DNA from 4 places in the Allobranchiibius sp. GilTou38 genome. Region 1 is predicted to be linked to each of the others. Evidence: predicted binding sites of a transcription regulator. Region 1 holds the regulator's gene; each other region holds the start of a gene.
What was found. The regulator LexA, encoded in region 1, represses DNA repair genes until DNA is damaged. The targets are predictions, from matches to a motif close to TCGAACANNTGTTCGA.
Positions count from the first base shown of each region.

Region 2: a site for LexA is predicted at 2,506-2,521, ahead of JOB34_RS06215 (HNH endonuclease signature motif containing protein). Genes of this name have one in related genera too.
Region 3: a site for LexA is predicted at 1,378-1,393, ahead of JOB34_RS06555 (HNH endonuclease signature motif containing protein). Genes of this name have one in related genera too.
Region 4: a site for LexA is predicted at 2,417-2,432, ahead of JOB34_RS04150 (HNH endonuclease signature motif containing protein). Genes of this name have one in related genera too.

Region 1 is NZ_JAGEKN010000001.1:17,283-21,279, reverse strand. It holds gene JOB34_RS00080 (vitamin B12-dependent ribonucleotide reductase) at 1-47, opposite strand, end outside; gene nrdR (transcriptional regulator NrdR) at 172-681, opposite strand; gene JOB34_RS00070 (hypothetical protein) at 1,023-1,460, opposite strand; gene lexA (transcriptional repressor LexA) at 1,767-2,495, shown strand; gene JOB34_RS00060 (NAD-dependent protein deacetylase) at 2,520-3,419, opposite strand; gene JOB34_RS00055 (LysR family transcriptional regulator) at 3,547-3,997, shown strand, end outside.
Region 2 is NZ_JAGEKN010000006.1:228,669-232,665, forward strand. It holds gene JOB34_RS06200 (hypothetical protein) at 1-396, shown strand, start outside; gene JOB34_RS06205 (FAD-binding protein) at 400-1,674, opposite strand; gene JOB34_RS06210 (DUF3054 domain-containing protein) at 1,650-2,060, opposite strand; gene JOB34_RS06215 (HNH endonuclease signature motif containing protein) at 2,568-3,997, shown strand, end outside.
Region 3 is NZ_JAGEKN010000006.1:296,965-300,961, forward strand. It holds gene JOB34_RS06545 (hypothetical protein) at 1-203, opposite strand, end outside; gene JOB34_RS06550 (dienelactone hydrolase family protein) at 438-1,178, opposite strand; gene JOB34_RS06555 (HNH endonuclease signature motif containing protein) at 1,445-2,896, shown strand; gene mshC (cysteine--1-D-myo-inosityl 2-amino-2-deoxy-alpha-D-glucopyranoside ligase) at 3,016-3,997, opposite strand, start outside.
Region 4 is NZ_JAGEKN010000005.1:152,153-156,149, forward strand. It holds gene zwf (glucose-6-phosphate dehydrogenase) at 1-1,072, shown strand, start outside; gene JOB34_RS04145 (hypothetical protein) at 1,134-1,889, opposite strand; gene JOB34_RS04150 (HNH endonuclease signature motif containing protein) at 2,539-3,858, shown strand; gene JOB34_RS04155 (DUF3027 domain-containing protein) at 3,950-3,997, opposite strand, start outside.

The DNA of each region.
Region 1 (3,997 bases):
CGGTCTGCGCGGGCGGCGTCGGCGCGGGCGCCGGTGGTCTCGGTCATGCTGTTCCTCCGTGTGACGTGGTGAGCTGGGCTGCTGATGCGGGTGGTGCTGGTGATGCTGTGGGGCCTTGCGGTACGCGCACGGGTTACTGCTGCAGCACCCGGCGCATGGGATGACCGGGTATCAGTGATCCTCCCCGCCACCACTGACAACGGGGTCGTCGGCGGCGTACGAGGGGCCGAGCACCTGACGCTCGGCGCGAAGCAGCGCGATCGCCGCCTCGAAGTCGCCCAGGTCGTCGAAGGCCTGGTAGACGGAGGCGAATCGCAGGTAGGCGACCTCGTCGAGGGCACGCAACGGGCCGAGGATCGCCAGACCGACGTCGTGGGCGTCGATCTCGGCCAGTCCCTGCATCCGGATGGTCTCCTCCACCTGCTGGGACAGCAGCGCCAGGTCGTCCTCGGAGACCGGGCGGCCCTGGCACGCCTTGCGCACCCCGACGAGCACCTTCTGGCGGCTGAACGGCTCGCTGGCGCCGGACCGCTTCACGACGGTCAGGCTCGTGGTCTCCATGGTGGAGAAGCGCTTGCCGCAGCTGGGGCACTGGCGGCGCCGTTTGATGCAGGTGCCGTCCTCGCTCGAGCGGGAGTCGACGACGCGACTGTCCTCGTGCCGGCAGAACGGGCAGTGCATGCGGTCTCCCTCACCCTCGACGATCGGCTCACACCGATCTCTCGCCGTCCACGCCGTAGCCCCGCCGAACGAGCCGCCCACCTGTGGGTAACTCGTGGACAACCGGGGGATATCCGCGCTGTGCCTTGGGATAACCCGGGTCGACCTGGGGACTACATGTGGACGACTTACATCGATGTAACTACTAGATGTAGGGATCGTATTCCGGTGGAGGGGGTGATGCAACCTTTAGAGACTGCCCGGTTTGCGCGGGGTCGTTCGTGCTGGTCAGAGGGCCGCCGAGGGCGAGACGGAGGCGGTGTCGGCCCTGCTACGGGGCGCCAGAAGGCGCGCGGCCGGACTCAGCGAGGCAGGCGCAGTTGCTCGCCGGCGAACACCTGCAGGGTGTTCAGTCGATTGGCGGCCTGCACCCGCTGCACCGCATTGCCGATCGGCAGCTGGGGGTAGGCGTGGTGGGCGACCGAGGACAGGGTCTGGCCCGACTGGACGACCACGGTGTCGTAGCGCTGCGCGGACCCGCCGCCCACTGCGGCACGGGCTCCCGCCACTCCCCCGACGAGACATAGGAGGAGAGCGCACAGCGTGATCAGCAGGCGACCGCGACGAGTGATGTGCATCGTCGGCGCAGGTGCATCCACGAGCACGGGCAGATCAGGGACCGCGCGCAGGTGGCCGCGACGGATGGACGCGGGCGCCGTACGTCGCGATGCGCCGGGACGACCCGGCAGGGCAGGGGTGGCGGGAGTGACCCAGCTGGGAACAGCGGTGACGGCACTCATGAGATCCTCCGATAACTCGTCGATCGTACGTGTGTGCGATCGATCATCTGTCTGATGTCTAGCACGCGCGTTCGAGAAAATCCAGACACGCCCCGAACAGATGTTTGGAAAGTGTGTCCGACTCTCGTAATCTCGTGCTCACCTGCAGAACTGAAACACCGACCACCGACAGCCCCTGCTCATCAGCTGTGAATCCGCGGAACGACGCCGAATACGGCGACTCATCGGCCCCGGGGGCGCAGCCGCACGGACACCTGGGGCGGGCGGTGACAGCACGATCCACTCGGAGAGGGACGGACGAAGACCATGGCCAAGGTGCACCAGATGCCCGAGCGCGACGACGACGGTTTGACCACCCGACAGCGGCGCGTGCTGGAGGTCATCCGCAACTCCGTGGACCGGCGCGGTTACCCGCCGAGCCTGCGGGAGATCGGCGAGGCCGTCGGCCTGACCAGCCCCAGCTCCGTCGCTCACCAGCTGTCGATGCTCGAGCGCAAGGGCTACCTGCGCCGCGACCCTAACCGGCCGCGCGCCATCGAGGTCATCTCACCGGACCAGGACAAGGACCAGCGCGGCTACCGGGGCGGGTCCAGCGTCACCAACGCGCCGGACGGTGACCTGAGCGTCGAGGACGAGACCGGCATCGGCGACCGGCGACCCAGTGCGTCGTACGTCCCGGTCGTCGGACGGATCGCCGCGGGCGGTCCGATCCTGGCCGACGAGGTCGTCGAGGACGTCTTCCCGCTGCCCAAGCAGATCGTCGGCGAGGGCGACCTCTTCCTGCTGAAGGTCGTCGGAGACTCGATGATCGACGCCGCGATCTGCGACGGCGACTGGGTCGTGGTGCGTCAGCAACCGACCGCGACCAACGGCGACATCGTCGCGGCGATGCTCGACAACGAGGCGACCGTCAAGACCTTCAAGCGCACCGGGGGCAAGGTCTGGCTGATGCCGCACAACACGGCGTACGACCCGATCGACGGCGACGACGCCGTGGTGCTGGGCAAGGTCACGGCGGTGCTGCGCAGGGTCTGAGCGACCCCGGGCGCCCGGCGCTCCTCAGGCGCGCTGGGCGCCCGGTGCGCCCACGGCCGGCGCTCCCAGTCGGTCCGCCAGCGCCGTCAGGGTGCTGCCCAGCGGCGCCTCGATCTTCAGGTCGGTCTCGCCGTCCCCGCGGGTCCATCCGTCGTTGATCACGATCACGGGCACGCCGATGCGGGCGGCGCGGCGCACGAACCGGTAACCGGACATCACCGCGAGCGACGACCCCAGGACCAGCAGCGCCGACGCCTCCTCGACGAGGCCGAAGCACTGCTCCACCAACGGTTTCGGCACTGATTCGCCGAACATCACGACGTCCGGTTTCAGCAGGTCCGAACCGCACACCGGACAGTCGGCCGTGACGAACGCGCGCACGATCGCCTCGGGCAGCGCGACGTCGCCGTCGGGCCGGACCGCGCCTCCGATCGCGCGGTCGAATCCGGGGTTGGCGTCGCGCAACCAGTCGTCCATGTCATCGCGGCGATGCGTGCTCGAGCAGGCCATGCAGACCACCCGCTCCAGGTTGCCGTGCAGCTCGAGCACCTCGCTCGCGCCGGCCGCCTGATGTAGCCCATCGACGTTCTGGGTGATGACGCTCGTCAGGGTGCCGGCGGCGAGCAGCCTGGCGACCGCGCGGTGGCCGTCATTCGGTCGGGCAGCCGCAAAGCGTGGCCACCCGACGTAGGAACGTGCCCAATACCGCTGCCGCGCTTCATGACTGGCGCGTAGCTCGGACACTGTCATCGGCTGCACCCGACGTACGCCGCGGGCGTCACGGTAACTCGGCAGACCCGATTCGGTGGACAGGCCGGCTCCGGTCAGGGCGACCAGCCCGCCATCCGCCAGGTAGCTCGCCAGTCCGTCCCACTGATCCGGGCGCACTCCCTCGGGCACCGGGGAGACCGCGGACTCGAGCACGTCATCAGTGTCGCACCGGCCCCGTGGCCCCGTGGGTGCGCGGGTGGCCACTGCGACGCAGGGCTGGTGCAGAACGAAAGCACGAAGATGGGTTCCGATGGATAACCTTCCATTATATGATCGGCGCATGATCGACGCTGCGGGCCTACGGGTCATCCGGGCCATCGCCGACGAGGGCAGCTTCACCGCTGCGGCCACCTCTTTGGGCTACTCCCAGCCGGCCATCTCCCAGATGGTGCGCCGTCTGGAGGACCGGATCGGCACCGTCCTGGTGGAGCGCCTGGGCCGCAGCGTGCGGCTGACCGAAGCCGGCGCGGTGCTGGCCCGTCACGCGGGCCCCGTGCTCAGCGCCCTCGAGGCCGCCGAATCAGAGGTCGCCGCGATCGCCGGGTTGCGCGCCGGCCGCGTCCGTCTGATGGCCTTCCCCTCCTCCTCCTCGACACTCGTCCCGCACGCGCTCGCGATGGTGCGAAAGGCCTACCCCGACGTCGAGGTGACCTTCACTGAGGCCGAGCCCCCCGAGTCGCTGGCCGCACTGCGGGCCGGCGAGTGCGACATCGCCGTCGCGTTCGCCTACG
Region 2 (3,997 bases), on a different contig from region 1:
CCCGACCCGTACGTGACCGTGCCGACGCGCATCCCGGGCTACACGGCGGACGCGGTCGCCGCGAGCGGCGTCGACGGGTATGCGATCCGCGGTGGCGGCGTCTCCGCCCAGGGGCAGGGCACAGGCGGTGGCATCGGCTACGGCAGCACCGCGGACTCCCGCGTGCCCCAGAGCGTGCTCAATGTGTCGGGCGTCCTCTCCATCGCCGCCTCGGACAACTCGGCCTACGCGCGGATGTCCAACGGCACCGTCGCCGCGTGGGGCGACAACAGCTACGGCCAGCTGGGCAGCGCCGGCCCTGCCGACTCGGCGAGCACACCGGTCGTGGTCACCGGCATCAGCGGTGCGACCGCGATCGCAGCCGGCGGCAGTTCGGCCTACGCGATCACACCCTGAGCTTCACGCCGGCACGACGTGACGGCGCAGGAAGTCGTTGAGGAAGCGGCCGGCCGGGTCGAACTCACGGCGTACGGCGTCGAAGTCGTCCAGGCGCGGATACGCCGCGTCGAGCCGCCCCGGGTAGGTGAAGAGCTTGCCCCAGTGCGGGCGCGGGTCGAACGGTGCGAGGGCCTGCTGTACGAGGTCGACGGCGGCCGACGCTGCGGCCGTGTCCGGCCGCCAGGTGAAGTGGAAGACGACGCTGTCGCGGTCGTACGTCGGGGCGAGCCATTGCGCGTCGGCCGCGACCGCGCGGATCTCAGACACGATGGTCACCGGGGCGATGCGCTCGCCGATCTGCAGCAGCGCGTCGGCGGCCGCGGCTCCGTGTGCCGCCGGCACGAAGAACTCGGACTGGATCTCGGCCCCCGAGCTCGGCGTGAAGCCCATCCGGAAGTGCGGCAGCCGATCCGACCAGAGGCCCGGGACGCCGCCCTGCTCGGTCACCTTCTCGTTCGTCTCTCCCGAGCCCCACGAGGGATGACGGGTGTCCTTGATCCATTCGGCGCCGGGCACGGCGGGAGTGCCCGTCACCTCGTCGAGGCGGCTCTTCAGGACGATGTGGTCGGGGCCCGCCCCGATCCACCGCCCGAAGACGCTGACGCTGTAGGCCGATTCCAGGATGGCGCCCAGCCCGGCCGTCAGCTGCGACCAGGGCAGTCCGACGAAGGTGTCCTGCCGCACCTGGTACGCCGGCTCGACCGACAGCCGAAGCCGGGTGACGACCCCGAGCGCGCCCAGCGACACCACGAGCGCGGGGAAGCGCGAGTCCGAGCGGTCGAACCACCGCACCTCGCCGTCAGCACTCAGCAGCTGCACCGCCTGCACGGAGCTCGCCAACCCGGGCCGGCAGACCCCCGAGCCGTGCGTGCCGGTCGCGACACTCCCGGCGATCGTGATGTGGGGCAGGGAGGCGAGGTTCGCGAGGGCCAGTCCGGCCTGCGCGAGGTGGGGCACCAACGCGCCGTACGTCATCCCCCCGCTGACCTCGACGATGCTTCGGTCGTCACTGACGACGGGCGGCTCCACGAGCCCTGACAGATCCAGCTGCCAGCCGTGCTCGCTGTCCGCGATGTGGTTGAAGCTGTGACCGGAGCCGGTGACCTTCGCAGCCGGCGCCTCGCGCAGAACCCGCTGCAGCTCCTCGATGGAGGCGGGTCGGATCCGCCGACCTGAGCGGTAGTCGATCGTCCCGGACCAGTTGGTCGCTCTCAGCTGCGCATCCGTCGTTGCCATCCGGCAACCATGACACGCCAGCCCAGCAGAAACACTCCCAACACGATCGTCGCGACGATCACGAAGCTGACCGCCACCCCGCGGCCCGTCAATGTCCGCAGCACCATCCCGATCACGACGGCCCCCACCCAGATCGGCACGCCTGCTCGCGGCGACGCCGGCGCCCACCGCCGTACACCCACCGCGACCGCCCACCCGGCTGCCGCACCCGCCAGGAACGGCCACGCCACGACCGCGGACTCGAGCACGGGGTGGCTCTCGGAGTGCGACGCCCGCCCGATCGCGGCGAACGCCACGATGAGCACCACGTCGAGGACGACGGCTACCACGGCCCTACGCCGCGTGTCAGCCTGTTCGGCCCTTGGAGGCGTCTGGGTGGTCGTCATTCGTCGAGCCTAAGACGCCGGCCGCCGATGACCTCACCACCCCGGATCCAGGGCCTCGGAGCCGCTATCTGCAACCTTTGAAAACTAGTTGCAGGCACATCGCGTGCAGCGGCACCCCGGCGCCGAAGCACTGCCGTTGCACATCCTTTCCGCATCTCGGTGCGGTCACGCAAGGAGCGTTACGACGACGAGACCGAGCACGGTGACGTGCGAGCGAAACTGCACCGAGGCGTGCCAGCGGGCCCATCGGTAGCGCAGTTGATTAGCCCTGGACGAAATCCCGGCGCACGCCCATCCCATAGCTGTTCGTGTCGGCATCAGAAGCGATTCTGATGTGTGGACAACTGCTGGAATGGCAACACCGACACCGGGGGATGTGGATGGTTGCGGCTCGAATCATTCTTATTAGCAGGGATATTCGTTAGATTTGCTCTTGCGTCGATGATCGAACACACGTATGATTCAGGGTAGATGGCCAGGGGTGCTGTCACCAGCGCAGGAGGGGCCATGGCGCAGTCGACGACCGACACGCAGCGGTCCGCGGCGCCCGGGACCGGGGCTCGGTTGATGGAACTGCTGGGCGAGTTCACGACCACGTTGGACGAATGGCCGGGTGCTCTGTGGCAGTTGGATGAAGCGGCGCTGGGTGAAGTGGTCGGGGGGATGCTGCGGATCACGGCTCGTGCGGAGAATGTTGCGGCGCTGGCGACCGCGGATGCGCTGAGTCGGGGGACCGTGGCGAACTCCACGGCGACGGGTGCTCCAGCGTGGGTCGCCCGTCAGGCAGCCGGTGTCGAACCCGCGGTGGTGCGCCGGGTGGGTTTGGTGGGGGTGGACTGCGCGGATTCGGCCAATCAGGTGGTTGTTGAGGCGTTGGCGACCGGGTCGGCGAGTGTGCCGGTGGCTGCTGCCGCATTACGGCAGGTGCCGTTGATCCTGCCGCAGCTGCCGACCGCGGACCGGGATGACCTGTTGGGACAGTACCTGTCGTTGTCGGACTACGGGGCACGCACGTTGCGGGAGTTGACCACCCGCATCTTGGGGGAGTTCGCGCCGCAGCAGCTCGTGCGGGACGAGGAGCGTCAGCAGGACTGTGAATCCGTCTTCTGGGCCGACCTACCCAGTGGGCTGACCCGCTTCGTCGCCGAACTGTCCGGTGGTCACGCTGCGGTGGTGAAGCGCGCCCTGCGCGCGCTCTCCGCACCCTCGCCTGAGACTCCGACTGCGCCAGAAGGGTCCCCGACGAGCACCAGCGAGGATCCTGCGGTGCTGCTGGAAACCGGGAGCAGTGCACCCGAGCGTGACATGCGGACCCCGGCCAAGCGCCGTGCGGACGCCCTGGTGCGACTGGTCGACACCGCCGCCGGTGTGCTGGACGGCACCAGCCCGCGGCCGGTCGGAGAGTTCGGCGGCACCGCCAAGATCCTCGTCACGATGGACTACGCGACCTTGTACGAGGGCCTCCAGATAGCCGGCCGGCTCGAGCGTCTAGACGAAAAAACCTCGCACGACACAGCGTCGGCGCCGACGTACTTGCCGGGAATCGGGCGCACCACTGATGGCGAGTACCTCGACGCCGGCACTCTGCGACGGATGGCGTGCGACGCGGATCTGATCCCCATCGTCCTCGGCAGCAAGTCCGAACCCCTGGACGTCGGGCGAGCGAAACGCCTCTTCACCGGAGGACTACGCACCGCGATCATCCACCGCGACCAGCACTGCACCTTCCCTGGCTGCGACCGGCCACCGGACTGGTGCGACGCGCATCATGTGAGGCCCTGGTGGGCCGGCGGCGAGACAACCCTGACCAACGGAGCACTGCTCTGCGCCAGACACCACACCATCGTGCACCGCGACCTACTGACCGCCACCGTCACACTCACCGGCGTCGCCTGGGACCTCACCCCGGGACTGATGCCGACTCAACCCGGCCAGCG
Region 3 (3,997 bases), on a different contig from region 1:
GGCGCCATCGACATCCCTGCCATCGAATCTGCCGAACTGGACGACGACGAACTCGTCGATGGCGTGGACGGGGTCGTCGATTTCGAGGTCGACGAAGCGGAGGTCGTGGTGGGCGACGTACCGCTCGTGGAGGAGCTTCCGCACCCGGTGAGCACGAGGGGTGCGGCGGCCAGGACGACGATCGCCGTGCTGCGGAGCTTCATGATCATCCTTCGACGGGCGAGACGCGATGACGTGCACGTGGGCGGACCGCCGCGCTGCCGCCGTGGGCCGGGCAGCAGTCGCGGTGGTCGCCCGTGGTTCGTAGAGGCCAGCCTGCCGGATTGGCGCCCGCGAACGTACGCACGGCATCCTGCGGCTCTCCCACGGACGCCATCCGCCGCGAGCAGCCGGTGTCGAGGACACCTCGGCGTGTCGCGCCGACGGCTCGGAGCGCCTCAGCGCAGGGTGCGGTCCAGCACGGCGCGCAGTTCGCTGAACGACCGCTCCGTGGCCTCGTGGTCGTAGGCCGCCGTGTCGGACATCGAGTAGCCGTGCGGCGCGCCGGTGTAGACCTCGTTGCTCGCGGTGAGGTGTGCCTCGTCCAGCGCCTCGCCGAGAGTGCGCACGTTGTCCGGCGTCATCGAACGGTCGTTGTCCGCGTGCCCGAAGACGAACTCCGCGCGCGCCGTCGACAGGCTGGCGTGCGGGCTGTCCGCGTCCTCGGTCACCAGTCCCCCGCCGTGGAATCCCGCGCACGCGGCGACCAGGTCGGGGTGGTCGCCGGCGGCGCGGACGGCGAGACGTGCGCCCATGCAGTAACCGACGACGCCCACCGGGGTGCTCACGTCGTCCCGGGATGTCAGTGCATCGAGCCACGCGTCGGTGTCCGGGCGCGACTGGTCGGGAATGAGCCCGTGCACGCGAGGCATCGCCTTCTCGAAGAACGCGGTGCGGGCCTCATCGGAGTCGAGCTCCCCGGCGGGTGACGTCTGCGCGGCCGTACCGTCGCGGTAGAAGACGTTCGGCACCAGGGCGACGTATCCCCATGAGGCGATCCGGTCGGCCATCTCGTGCAACCGCGGTCTCAGGCCGATGGCGTCCATGTAGAAGAGCACGCCGGGGTGGGTGCCGCCCCCGTCCGGCGTGGACACCCATGCCTCGGCCGGACCGGACGCTGCCTGCACTTCGATCATCATGTGGTCGGACGTTACATAGGCAGCCTGACCATCTCGATGGCGGGTGTCACCGTGACTCGATTGACCAGATCCGCTGGGCCGCAAGGTGCACGTTCTCGGGTGTGGAAAACTGCTCGGCCACGAGGAGGATGTGGATAAGTCTGACGCGAATACTACTGGCAAATATGACTATTCGGTCGATTTGCCCTTGTGTCGCACTTCGAACGCGCGTACGATAAGACGTACATCGCAGGCCCGCCAGGCAACCGGGGAGGGGGTGGGCGCGGATGAGTGTCGAGGGGATCTCACGGGTGCCTGATGCACCGCTTCCGCCCGCTTCAGGGCTGGTGCCAGCCGGGCCGGGTGCTGCGGCTGCACTGCTGGCTCGGTTGGCCGAGTTGGTGACGGATCTGCAGGGGTGGCCCGGTGCGTTGTACCAACTCGGTGAGGCGGAGCTGGGTGGGTTCGTCGCGACGATGGTCGGGTTGGGCTCACGTGCGGAGTCCTTGGCGGCGGTCGCCACGACCGAGGCGGTCACCCGCGGAGTGGTCGCGAACTCCACTGCGACCGATGCGGGCGGATGGGTCGGTGCGTGTGTCGCCGAATCCAACGCCGCCGGTATGGCGGGTGCGCCCGTGACAGCCGAGCCGGCTGTCTTCCGCCGGATCGGCTCGGTCGCCACGGGGTGCGCCGACCCGCGCAACCGGGTGGTGGCGGACGCGTTGGCCGCGGGGGTGGTCACGGTGCACTGTGCGCGGGTGGCGTTGCGGGAGGTCCCGAAGGTGTTGCCGGTGATCCCCGGTGCGGATCGGGATGAGGTGCTGTGCTGGTACCTGGCGTTGTCGCACACCGGGACCCGCACGTTGCGGGACCTGTCGGCGCGGATCATCGGCCGGTTTGCCCCCGAGGTGTTGGTCGCGCAGGAGGAGCACCAGCAGGCGTGTGAGACGTTGACCTGGGCCGACCTGCCCAACGGACTGACCCGGTTGACCGCAGACCTCTCCACCGGGCACGCGGCGGTCATCAAACACGCCATCCAGGCCCTGGCCGCCCCCGCACCAGCTTCCTGCGCCGACGAGTCGGCGTCACCGGTGGCCGAGCGCGACGCTCGCACCGCAGGCAAGCGGCGTGCGGACGCACTGACCGAGCTCGCCGAGGTGGCGGCCCGACTACTGGACGGGGACCGCTCCCACCACACCGGCACCGTCGGCGGGTCGGCCAAGATCGTGATCACCCTGGACCACCAGACCCTCATCGACCAGTTGCACGCGGCGGGGAAGCTCGAATCTGGCAGCGGTGATGATCCACCCAGTCACCTACCTGGGATCGGGCGGACGATCAACGGTGACCTGCTCGACGCCGGGACCCTACGGCGATTGGCCTGTGACGCCGACCTCATCCCCGCCGTCCTGGGTGGTGAGTCCGAACCATTGGACCTCGGCCGGGCGAAACGCCTCTTCACCGGCGGGTTGCGCACCGCGATCATCCACCGCGATGAAGGCTGCACCTTCCCCGGTTGCGACCGACCGCCGGACTGGTGCGATGCCCACCATGTGAGGCCCTGGTGGGCCGGCGGACAGACCACCCTGAGCAACGCCGCACTGCTGTGCGCCAGGCACCACACCATCGTGCACCGCGACCTGCTCACAGCTCAGGTCACCGCCACCGGCGTCACCTGGGACCTCACCCCCGGACTCATGCCCCAGCGACCCGGCCACCAGGGACAAGGCGCGGCATGACGCTGACGGCGTTCACGTTCGTCGACGGCGTTCAAAGACCGTCAACGAACGCGAACGCCGTCAGGGTGAAAGCAAGCGGGGAGCGCAGAGCACGTAGGCCCGGGCGGGATACGAGCAGGTCAGAGGGCGATGCCGAGCAGCGCGTCGATGGCCCGCGCCACCGCCGGCGAAGCGCCGTCTGCAGTGGCCGCCGTGCACCATTCGTCGATCAGCTGCAGTGCACGCGGCGCGTCCAGGTCGTCGCAGAGCGCGCGACGAATGCCGTCGACGAGCACCTCGGCGCCTTCATCCGCACCGCGGGTCACCGCGGCCCGCCAACGCTCGAGCCGCTGCTCGGCCGCAGCGAGCAGCTCGGGGGTGTACTCCCATTCGGTGCGGTAGTGCTGGTCGAGCAGCACGAGGCGCACCGCCATCGGGTCGTGCCCGGCGCGGGTCAGCTCCGACACCCGCACCAGGTTGCCCTTGGACTTGCTCATCTTCTCGCCGTCGTAGCCGACCATGGCCTGACGGGCGTAGTGCTCGGCGAACGGCTTGTCACCGGTGAGTGCCACGGCCTGCACCGCACTCATCTCGTGGTGCGGGAAGCGCAGGTCGGTCCCGCCGCCCTGCAGCTCGAAACCCATGCCGAGGTGGTCGAGCGCGATGGTGGTGCACTCCACGTGCCAGCCCGGGCGACCCGGGCCGACCGCGCCGCCGTCCCACGACGGCTCGCCCTCACGGGCACCACGCCACAGGAGGGGATCGAGCTGGTCACGCTTGCCGGCACGGTCGGGGTCTCCCCCACGGTCGGCGAAGACGGACATCATCTGGGCGCGGTCCCATCCGCTGACGTCGCCGAACGACGACTGCTGGGACACGTCGAGGTAGACGTCGGCCGCGCCATCCAACGCGCCGTCGCCGTCGGGGATCGCGACGGTGTACGCCGCGCCGGAGGCGAGCAGTCGGCTGACAACGTCGACGTGCCGCGGCATCGTCTCGACCACGCTGACGAAGTGGTCCGGCGCGAGCACCCGCAACGCCGTCATGTCGTCCTGGAAGAGCGACACCTCACGGTGAGCGAGGTCGCGCCAGTCGATGCCGTCGCGGGCGGCGCGCTCCAGG
Region 4 (3,997 bases), on a different contig from region 1:
GCTGGCGGTGACCCGCACGCTCGCCGAGGCGGGGTTGGCCGAGGGCAGTCGGATCGTCATGGAGAAGCCGTTCGGCACCGACCTCGCGAGTGCCGTGGCGCTCAACGCCGCGGTCCACGAGTTCTTCGACGAGGACCAGGTCTTCCGCATCGACCACTTCCTCGGCAAGGAGGCGGCGCTCAACATCCTGGCGTTCCGCTTCGCTAACGGACTCTTCGAGCCGATCTGGCACCGCAACAACATCGAGCACATCCAGATCGACGTGCCGGAGACCCTCGGCCTGGAACAGCGGGCGTCCTTCTACGAGGGCACCGGCGCCTACCGGGACATGGTCGTGACCCACCTCTTCCAGGTGCTGGCGTTCACTGCCATGGAGCCACCGACCGCGCTACTGCCCCAGGCGATCACCGAGGAGAAGAACAAGGTCTTCCGGTCGATGCAGCCGATCAACCCCAACGACGTCGTACGTGGCCAGTACCAGGGCTACCGCGACGAGAAGGGCGTCGCTCCGGAGTCGGAGACCGAGACGTTCATCGCCCTGAAGGCCTACATCGACAACTGGCGGTGGGCCGGCGTCCCGTTCTATCTGCGCACCGGCAAGAAGCTGTCCGAGGGCCAGCGGATCATCTCGGTCGCGTTCAAGGAACCGCCGAAGTCGATGTTCCCGTCCGGTTCCGGGGTCGGACAGAACGGCCCGGACCACCTGACCTTTGACCTCGCGGACAAGGCCAAGCTCTCGCTGTCGTTCTACGGCAAGCGACCCGGACCCGGCTTCCGCCTCGACAAGCTCTCGATGCAGTTCGCCTACCAGGACACCAGCTGGGCCGGGTCGGTGCTGGAGGCCTACGAGCGGCTCATCTACGACGCGATCCGAGGTGACCACACGCTGTTCACCTCGGCCGAGGGCATCGAGCGGCTGTGGGAGATCTCCGAACCCCTGCTCGACAACCCGCCGCCGGTGCGGCCCTACGCGCTCGGCTCATGGGGTCCGAATCAGATCCACCAGCTCATCGCCCCGCGAGCCTGGCGGCTTCCCTTCGAGCGCAAATGGCGTGCGCCTGCTCGCGATTGAGCTGCGCACACGAGGAGCGGCCGGTCGGGGATCACCCCGACCGGCCGTTCTCATCCGCCGGTCAGTGGCGGACGCGCCACGCGTGGGTGTGCGCCTGGTGGGCGTCCTGCGCCAAGGGGTAGTCGTAGCCCAACGCGTCGAGCATCGGCTGCGGTTGCGGCGCCTCGCTGGTCGGGAGCGGCTGGTCGCTCAGCAGTCCGGCGGTGGCGGTCGTCGCGGCGTAGTCGACGTAGTAGCTGATGATGCCGTTGTCTACCTCGCACGCGGTGTCCGCGGCCACGGTGCGGGCGTGCGGGTTCACCTTGACCAGGTTGACGAAGTAGTTCAGGTACTTGTCGCAGGTCGCCACGTCGGTGGACGACGCGCGCTTGCTGACGGAATGCTCGTAGGACCAGACGTTCTCGGAATCGACCGTCTTCACGCCGTTGAGCAGGTCGGACAGCCGGTTGGAGGTGTCGACGTAGATGTCGGTGGAGGCGACCGGGTTGCCCGTCTTCGACGTGTACGCCGTGAGATAGGTCCACTGCGCGCCGCGTACGGGATAGCAGTTGAAGCGCAGCTCCGGGCCCTGGAAATCCGAGTCCTGGGTGCCCGGCAGGAGGGTCGCGGTCGCGGAAGCCTTGGTAACCTGGCCGACCTCCCACTTGGCGTGCGACTCGCAGTCGCTGCGCGACCAGAAGTGCGCCTGGCGGCTGGTGCCGTGCAGGAAGATCGAGCCCGCAGGGTGGGCGGCAGCATGGGCGGGTGCGGCCGCCAGGGTGATGCCGGTACCGGCGAGCGCGGTCGCACCTGCGACCGCCGCGAGCGTCTTCAGCATGAGGTGATCCTTATCGGGAGACGGCGTGAGCGACCGCTCACGATCGGATCATAGGAGTCGCACACGGCTCGGTGCCCGCGTTGACACGGTTGTTCATCTGCTTCTCGCCGGACGTTCGCGGCGTACGGCGGGTGCCCGGAGGTCATATGCCTGGTGGCCGGGAGAACACCCCCGGCCACCCCACGCGTGCGGTCCCCTCTTTGCTGAGGGTGTGAGCACGGGCCCTCAGCAGCTGACGACGCCGACGACTGCCGGTACGCCGATAGTCGGGTTGAGCGGTACGTAGGACCATCCATCTCAGACCTAACTTCGGCTGATTTTCAGACCTAGGACCCGCCCTAGAACCCCTTCGCGGAACTCCGTCATCGATCGCGGTCGATCAGCGATCCACCATCCGCGAGAGATGTCCGCGCTGGGTGTGGACAACCCCGAAAAGTGTCACCGCGACGCGGGGGGATGTGGATAACTCAAGCTCGAATCGTGAACATCGGCAGTAGTTTTCGTGGTTCGATCTCTTGTGCAATGCATCGAACAAGCGTATGATTCAGGATAGACGGCAAGGGGCGCCGTCATCAGCGCAGGAGGGGCCATGGCGCAGTCGACGACCGACATCCATGGGCCTGCTGCGCCGGGTACAGGTGACCGGTTGATGGCTCTGCTGGGCGAGTTCGCTGCCGGGCTGGAGGAGTGGCCGGACGCTCTGTGGCAGTTGGACGAAGCGGCGCTGGGTGAGGTGGTCGGGAGCATGCTGCGGATCACGGCTCGTGCGGAGAATGTTGCGGCGCTGGCCACGGCGGATGCCCTGAGCCGTGGCACGGTGGCGAACTCCACGGCGACCGGGGCACCCGCCTGGGTGGCTCGGCAGGCGACCGGTGTGGACCCGACCGTGGTGCGCCGGGTCGGGGTGGTGGGCGTGGACTGTGCGGATCCGCGCAATCAGGTCGTGGTCGACTCGCTGGCCGATGGGTCGGCCAGCGTGCCGGTGGCCGCTGCCGCGTTACGCCAGGTCCCGCTGATCCTGCCGCAACTGCCGACCGCCGACCGGGATGACCTGCTGGGCCGGTACCTGTCCTTGTCGGACTACGGGGCACGCACGTTGCGGGAGTTGACCACCCGGATCCTGGGGCAATACGCCCCGCAGCAACTCGTACGCGATGAGGAGCGCCAGCAGGAGTGCGAATCAGTCTTCTGGGCCGACCTGCCCAGTGGGCTGACCCGGTTCGTCGCCGAACTGTCCGGCGCACACGCCGCGGTCGTGAAGCACGCCCTGCGCGCCTTGTCCGCACCCACGCCAGAGACCGGAGAAGGTGCACCAGAGCGTGACACCCGCACCCCGGCCAAGCGCCGCGCGGACGCCCTGGTGCAACTGGTCGACACCGCAGCCGGGGTGTTGGACGGCACCGCCCCGCGGCCGGTCGGAGAGTTCGGCGGAACCACCAAGATCCTTGTCACCCTCGACTACAACACTCTGCACGAGGGGCTCCGAGACGCCGGCCGGCTCGGTCACCCCAGCGAACACAGTTCAAACGACGGCAGATCCGCACCGACCTACCTTCCCGGCATCGGACGCACCACCGACGGCGAGCACCTCGACGCCGGCACCCTGCGACGACTCGCGTGCGACGCCGACCTCATCCCCGCAGTCCTCGGCACCGAGTCCGAACCGTTGGACATTGGCCGCGCGAAACGCCTGTTCACCGGCGGCCTGCGGACCGCGATCATCCACCGCGATAAGCACTGCACCTTCGCCGGCTGTGACCGGCCACCGGACTGGTGCGACGCACATCATGTACGGCCCTGGTGGGCCGGCGGCGAAACGAACCTCGGCAACGCAGCACTGCTCTGCGCCCGCCACCACACCATCGTGCACCGCGACCTGCTCACCGCCACCGTCGCCGCATCCGGTGTCACCTGGGATCTCACGCCAGGCCTTCTGCCCACCTGGCCCGGACAGCGGCCCGCCGCATAACGCTGACGGCGTTCACCACCATTGACGGCGTTCAAACACCGTCAACGAACGCGAACACCGTCAGCGTGCAGCGCGATCGGGTGTGGCGAACTCAGGCCTCCTGCGGCCCGTCGTCCGGTGCGTCGGACTCGGAGGTCGC